One region of the Pseudolabrys sp. FHR47 genome, then DNA from elsewhere that is predicted to be linked to it. Evidence: riboswitches for the same ligand, from Rfam matches in the RefSeq annotation. Region 1 holds a riboswitch; the other holds the start of a gene.
What was found. Region 1 has a riboswitch for S-adenosylmethionine ahead of E8Q40_RS04655 (O-succinylhomoserine sulfhydrylase). Riboswitches for the same ligand answer to the same signal wherever they lie in the genome.

Region 1 (3,406 bases):
ATCAGATGAGCGACCGCGGCGCCTCCATTCGCATGGGTCTGTTCAAGATCCGTGCAAGCGGCGCCGACACCATCCTGATCGATCCGCAATATGCGCCGAAGGTCATTGCCAAGCCGCACGCGCCGCAAATGGTCGACTTCATCGCCGAGATTTCGCGCGATGAAAACGTCGGCCTGTTCCGCCGCTTCGCGGTGATGAAGCACTGGAGCGAGGTCGAGCGCATTCCGTTCGACGCCTTCGTCGTCGCCGACGGTCTGCACATGAACGACTGGGGCTATGGCTGCATGGCGCACAATCTCGGCGTCGCAATCGCCGAGACGGTGAAGCGTCCGATCGTGGCGGCCAAGGCGGTCGCAAGATAGCGCGGCGGATCGCGCTAACCCGTTAGACCTTTTCGAGCGCCGCCAGCAGATCCTCGGCGATATCGTCCGGGTGTTCGAGCCCGCATGACAGCCGCACCAGTCCGTCGCCGATGCCCAGTTCGGCGCGCTGTTCCGGCGTCAGGCGCTGATGCGTTGTCGTCGTCGGATGCGTGATCAGGCTCTTGGCGTCGCCGAGATTGTTGGTGATCAGGATCAGCTTGAGCGCATTGAGGAAGCGGAACGCGCCTTCCTTGCCGCCCTTGATCTCGAAGGCGATCAACGTCGATCCGGCCTTCATCTGTTTCTTCACGATATCTGCTTGCGGGTGATCGGCGCGGCCGGGGTAGATCATCCGCGTGAGTTTGTCGTGGCCGGCAAGCCGGTCGGCGATCGTGGCCGCGGTCTTGGTCTGACGCTCGACGCGCACGGCGAGCGTCTCGAGGCCCTTCAGCAGCACCCAGGCGTTGAACGGCGGCAAGGTCGGGCCGGTCTGGCGCAGCAGGTTGTGATAATGGTCGGCGATGATCTTTTCGCTGGCGAGAATGACACCGCCGAGCACGCGGCCCTGACCGTCGATGTGCTTGGTTGCGGAATAAACGACCACGTCGGCGCCCAACTGAAGCGGGCTCTGATAGAGCGGCGTTGCGAATACGTTGTCGACCACCAGCTTGGCGCCAACGCCATGCGCGATTTCCGCCACCGCCGCAATGTCATAGACTTCGAGCGTCGGATTGGTCGGCGTCTCCATGAATAGAACCTTGGTCTCCTTGCGCACCGCCTTGCGCCAGGCGTCGAGATCCTTGCCGTCTACCAGCGTGAAGGTGACGCCGAAGCGCGCCAGCCACTCCTCGATCACCCAGCGACACGAGCCGAACAAAGCCTTGGCGGCGACGATATGATCGCCGGCGCGGACAAGGCCCATCAGCGCATTGGTCACCGCGGCCATGCCGGTCACGGTGGCGCGCGCGGCCTCGGCGCCTTCGAGTGCGGCCATGCGCTTCTCGAACATGTCCATGGTTGGGTTCGAGTAGCGCGAATAGACATAGCCCGGGATTTTGCCGGAAAAGCGTGCCTCGCAATCCTCCGCGCTTTCGTAGCGATAGCCCTGCGTCAGGTAGATCGCCTCCGACATCTCGTTGTACTGCGAGCGCAAGGTGCCGGCATGCACCAGCCGGGTTTCGGGGCGGTAGCTCTTGGGATCGTTCGACGCCGACATCGTGGGCTCCTTCGGCCGGGCGCGGGGCGCGCTCGGCCAATAAAAAACCGGCCGGAGGGGTTACCTCGGCCGGGCCACATATGTCCTGAGGGTTGGTTGAAACCCAGGGGCAGCATGTCCACGGCCTTTTAGCGATTTGTTTTACGTGGCTGCAAGCCGGCCGGCTCAAATGACCACGGGATAAGGGCCTTTTTAGCGGCCCGCGCGGCTTCCCGTCAAGCGGCCGGTTGGGTTAGATCGGCACCCACCAGAGAGGTTGGGCGTGCCGCTGACTTTCGCCAAAGATGCCAAGGGCATTCTGCCCGATACTATGATCGAGCAACTCGCCGCCGACGGCGCGATCCGGCGCGAGAAGGATTTCGCGCCCGACCAGATTCAGCCGGCGAGCCTCGATCTGCGTCTCGGCACCGTCGCTTATCGCGTGCGCGCCTCGTTTCTGCCGGGCACGGCCAAGGTTTCGCAACGCATCCAGGAACTGACGCTGCATCAGTTCTCGCTGAAAGACGGCGCGGTGCTGGAGACCGGTTGCGTTTATATTGTGCCGCTGCTCGAAAGCCTGGCGCTGCCGGCCGACGTTGCCGCCGCCGCCAATCCGAAAAGCTCGACCGGCCGACTCGACGTGTTTACCCGCGTCATCGCCGACGAGATGCGCGGCTTCGACCGCATCGAAGCCGGCTACATCGGTCCGCTCTATGCCGAGATTTCACCGCGCACGTTTCCGGTGCTGGTGCGCGAAGGCGCGCGCCTGTCGCAGATCCGCTTCCGCCACGGCCACGCGCAGCTCGATGCCGAAGCCTTGAAGGCGCTGCACAAGGAGCAGCGCCTTGTCGACAGCGACGACGCGGATTTGTCCGACGGCATCGCGGTGAGCGTCGATCTCTCCGGCACCATCGCCGGCGAGGGCAGGTCGGGCATTGTCGGCTATCGCGCCAAACGCCACACCGCGGTCATCGATGTCGAACGCCGTGCCGGTTACAACGTCGCCGATTTCTGGGAGCCGATCGACGCGCGGCCGGACCAGCGCCTCATCCTCGATCCGGACGAGTTCTACATTCTCGCCTCCAAGGAGGCGGTGCAGGTGCCGCCCGGCTTTGCCGCCGAGATGGTGCCGTTCGATCCGCTGGTCGGCGAATTTCGCGTGCACTATGCCGGCTTCTTCGATCCCGGTTTCGGATACGCCGGCGCCGGCGGGAAGGGATCGCGCGCGGTGCTGGAAGTGCGCTCGCGCGAAGTGCCGTTCATCCTCGAGCACGGCCAGATCGTCGGCCGGCTGGTCTACGAGAAGATGCTCGGCATGCCGAAGAGCCTGTACGGGCAGGGCATCGGCTCGAACTACCAGGCGCAGAGCCTGAAGCTCAGTAAGCATTTCAAGGTTTGAGGCCCTGTTGGAGGGCCTCGGCAGAGGCCGTACCGCGGGGTGTCTTCGGAAGACACCCAAACGTATCATATTTGGCATTTTGATACGAAAACGTATCTTTTGACTTTCCGAAAAGATACCTTTACGTATCTTTATCGAATTTAAGATACGAAAACGTGCCATGCGCCAGGATTTGAACTTGTTGCGAGACCTCGGACGGCTGCTACGGCAGGCCCGTGAGCGCGCCGGGATGACGCAGGAGCAGGTTGCTACCCGGGCAGGCCTGAGCAGGCTGCGCTATCGCACGATCGAGGCGGGCGAAGCCGCGGCGCGGGCGACAACGCTGATCAATATCGCGCGCGCACTCGATCTCGAACTCATGCTCATTCCCAAGCCGATGCTGCCGGCCGTACAGGCGATGCTCCGTCCAGCGGACGATCAGGACCGGCCCGCTTTCGTCCCCGATCGGAG
Region 2 (3,406 bases), 1.8 Mb from region 1:
CGGCTTGCGCGAAACCGGCAGCCCGATCCACGGCCTGCAGATGTGGGTGGCGCTGCCCAAAGCGCATGAAGAAACCGCGCCGGGCTTTGCGCATCACGACACGGGCGAATTCCCGGTCGTCGAAGACAACGGCAAGATCGTTCGTGTCGTCACCGGCTCGCTCTACGGCGCGACCTCGCCGGTGCCGGTGCTGCACGAGACCATCTTCGCCGACGTCACGCTCAAGGCTGGCCAAACGCTGCCGGTCGACGCCGATCACGAAGAGCGCGCAGTCTATGTCGTCAATGGCGTCATTGACATTGCCGGCGACAGGTTCGAGGCCGGCCGGCTTCTGGTGTTCAAGCCGGGCGACAGCATCACGGTGACGGCGGCGAGCGACGCGCATTTCGTCGTGCTCGGCGGCGCGCCAATGGACGGGCCGCGGCACATCTGGTGGAATTTCGTCTCGTCCAGCAAGGACCGCATCGAGCAGGCCAAGGCCGACTGGAAGGCCGGCCACTTCGACAAGGTGCCCGGCGACGAGATCGAGTTTATTCCGCTGCCTGAGCGATGACGCGCGCGTTCGGCCCTGCCATTTCGACGGTGCCGATCTTGGCAACGTCGAACGGCGTCGTCTGGTAGATCTGGTTGATCCAGTTGCCAAACAACAGATGGGCGTGGCTGCGCCAGTGGTTGAGCGGCGGAACGTCCGGATTGTCGCCGGGGAAATAGTTCTTCGGCACTTCCACGGCGACATTGGCGGCGCGGTCGCGGAAATATTCGTCCGCCAGCGAGCCGCTGTCGTATTCGATGTGGTTGAACATGTGCAGCGCGCGATGCGCCGGATCGTCGATCAGACACACCCCGGCCTCGTCCGACTCCATCAGCACCTTCATGCCGCTCTGCGGCGGGATATCGGCGCGGCGCACCTCGGTCCAGCGCGACACCGGGATCGCGAAGTCGTCGGAGAAGCCGCGCAGATAGGGCGAAGTCCGGTCGAGCACGCGGTGACGGTAGACGCCGAACATCTTCTTGCCGAGCGCATATTTCGGCATGCCGTGGAAGCGATGGACCGCGGCCTGCGCGCCCCAGCAGATCGTCATCAGGCCGTGTACATGGGTTTGCGTCCAGTCGAAGATGCGTTCCAGCTCGCCCCAATACGTCACCTCCTCGAACGGCAGCGTTTCGACCGGCGCGCCGGTGACGATGAAGCCGTCGAACTTCTCCTCCCGCACGTCTTCCCAGTTGCGATAGAAGGACAGGATGTGATCGGCCGAGGTGTTGCGCGGCACGTGCTCCGACATCTTGACGAGCGTCATCTCGATCTGCAGCGGCGAGGCGCCGAGCAGGCGCGCGAACTGCGTCTCGGTCTTGGACTTGTTCGGCATCAGGTTGAGCAGACCGATCCGCATCGGGCGAATATCCTGCCGGACCGCATCCTTCTCGAGCATGACGCTGACGCCTTCCGCTTCCAGAATGGAGCGCGCGGGCAGATTGTTCGGAATCTTGATCGGCATGGATACAGTCGGTCCTCAATCTCGTGAGCGCGACCGACTGTGACTGAGCCCGTTTCGTTGCCGGTTCGGCCACATCCTCCCTTTCGGGGAGCGCCACCTTGCTCGGGAAGCAGGTTGGCGTCGGGCGATGCCCAACTCTTGATGCTGGCTAATGAATATACGTTCGGGAGCCGGTCCGCAAGCAGCCGGTCCTGGCGGCCCCGGCGCGAGGTTGACGGGATACCAGGGCCCAGCCCTCCGACGGAACGATACCGGCCCACCGGGGTTCCACATCCGCCCCTTCCATCGTCCCCGAATAGGAGCCCACTTGATTCCACGACTGCTGACGATCTGGGACAATGTCCGCACCAGCCTGTGGGCCATGCCGCTGGTCATGGCGATGACCGCCGCATTGCTGGCCTTTGTGATGCGCAGCATCAACATCGATATCGGCGACGATCCGGTCTGGTTTCTGTATAGCGGCAGCGCCGAGCAGGCCCCGCAATTCCTTGGCAATCTTGTCGGTGCCATGATCACGATGGCGACGCTCGCGATCTCGATCACCATGGTGGTGCTGACGCTGGCGGCGCAACAATTGGGGCCGCGGTTGATCCGCAATTTTATGAGCGACTGGCAAACCCAGGCATCGCTCGGCCTGTTCATGGCGACCGTGGTCTATCTGCTGCTCGTTTTGCGCAGCACGTATGGTGATGGCTCGGTTGCCAATCTTGCGGTGACGGTCGGCACGATACTTGTGCTTGCGAGCCTTGCCAGTCTGCTGGTCTTCGTTCATCACCTCGCCCGCGCCATCATCGCCGACAATGTGATCGATCGCGTCGGCGCGGCGCTCGACCGTGACATCCGGCGCCTGCTGCCGGAGAAACATGCCGAGCAGCCCCCGTCGCTGTCGTCGGAAAAACCGCGACCGGTATCATTCCCGTCGCGACCGGCGGCTATGTCCAGGCGGTCGACATCGGGGCTCTCGTGCGCCAGGCCGCCGAAGCCAAGGCGCTGATCGAACTGCAGGTTAGGCCCGGCCAGCACGCCGTTCCCGGCACCACGCTGGCCCGTGTTTCCCCGCGCATGGCGGCCGAGGATCTCGCCCGCCCGGTGCAGTCGGCCTTTGTCGCCGGCCGTACCCGTACCGCCGTGCAGGACCTCGAATTCTCCGTGCATCAATTGGTCGAGGTCGCCCTGCGCGCCCTGTCACCGGGGATCAACGATCCATTCACGGCGATCGCCGTCATCGACCGGCTGACATTGTCACTGCGGCTGGTAATGGATCGCGGCGCCGCGCAATCGCGTTTCGCCGATGACGAAGGCATCGTCCGTCTGGTACTTCCGGTGTCCACCTTCGAGGGGCTGACCGATGCGGCCTTCAACCAGATCAGGCAGACGGCCGAAGGACACGCCGCCGTTCTGATCCGTCTGGCCAAGAATATCGGGGAATTGCTGGAGCTGGCCAACGAGCGACAACGCCCGGCGCTGGAGAAGCATTTGCGTCTTGTGGTCAACGCCGGCGGCCGCAGCATAAAGGAAGACGACGATCGCAACGACCTCAAGGCAACCATCGACGCTGCGCGATCGAACGGTCGCAACGGCGAGGCATCGGGAGCCGGCGGTTAATCGACCTTCGCCGCGCCGAACAGACGCGCCGCGTTGCCCCAGGCGATGCGCTGCGCCTGCTCGCGCGGTAACTGCTTGAGCCATGAGCGATACTCGCCCATGATGTCGTCGTAGCTCGCCCAGCGCTCGTTGATCCATGTGTCCGAGCCAAGCAGGAAGCGATCGGAGTAACGTGCGAACAGGTCGCGCCACTCGGGCGTGAGTGCGCTTCCTCGCGTGATGCCGCCGCGATAGGAAAGCTCGCCCCACAGCATCGGATATTTGTCGAGCAGTTCGGCGACGCGCGCGGGTGGCGTTGAGAATCC

Region 2: it holds a riboswitch for S-adenosylmethionine, as region 1 does, so the genes downstream of both, metA (homoserine O-succinyltransferase) here and E8Q40_RS04655 (O-succinylhomoserine sulfhydrylase) in region 1, are expected to answer to the same signal.

The regions. Positions count from the first base shown of each region.
Region 1 covers NZ_CP039740.1:935,332-938,737, forward strand. The annotation lists gene E8Q40_RS04650 (SGNH/GDSL hydrolase family protein) at 1-362, shown strand, start outside; gene E8Q40_RS04655 (O-succinylhomoserine sulfhydrylase) at 385-1,578, opposite strand; SAM riboswitch at 1,687-1,765, opposite strand; gene E8Q40_RS04660 (2'-deoxycytidine 5'-triphosphate deaminase) at 1,889-2,956, shown strand; gene E8Q40_RS04665 (helix-turn-helix transcriptional regulator) at 3,117-3,406, shown strand, end outside.
Region 2 covers NZ_CP039740.1:2,771,490-2,774,895, forward strand. The annotation lists gene E8Q40_RS13630 (pirin family protein) at 1-553, shown strand, start outside; gene metA (homoserine O-succinyltransferase) at 531-1,496, opposite strand; SAM-I-IV-variant riboswitch at 1,540-1,646, opposite strand; partial or broken gene E8Q40_RS22230 (DUF2254 domain-containing protein) at 1,876-3,101, shown strand; gene E8Q40_RS13650 (amidohydrolase family protein) at 3,098-3,406, opposite strand, start outside.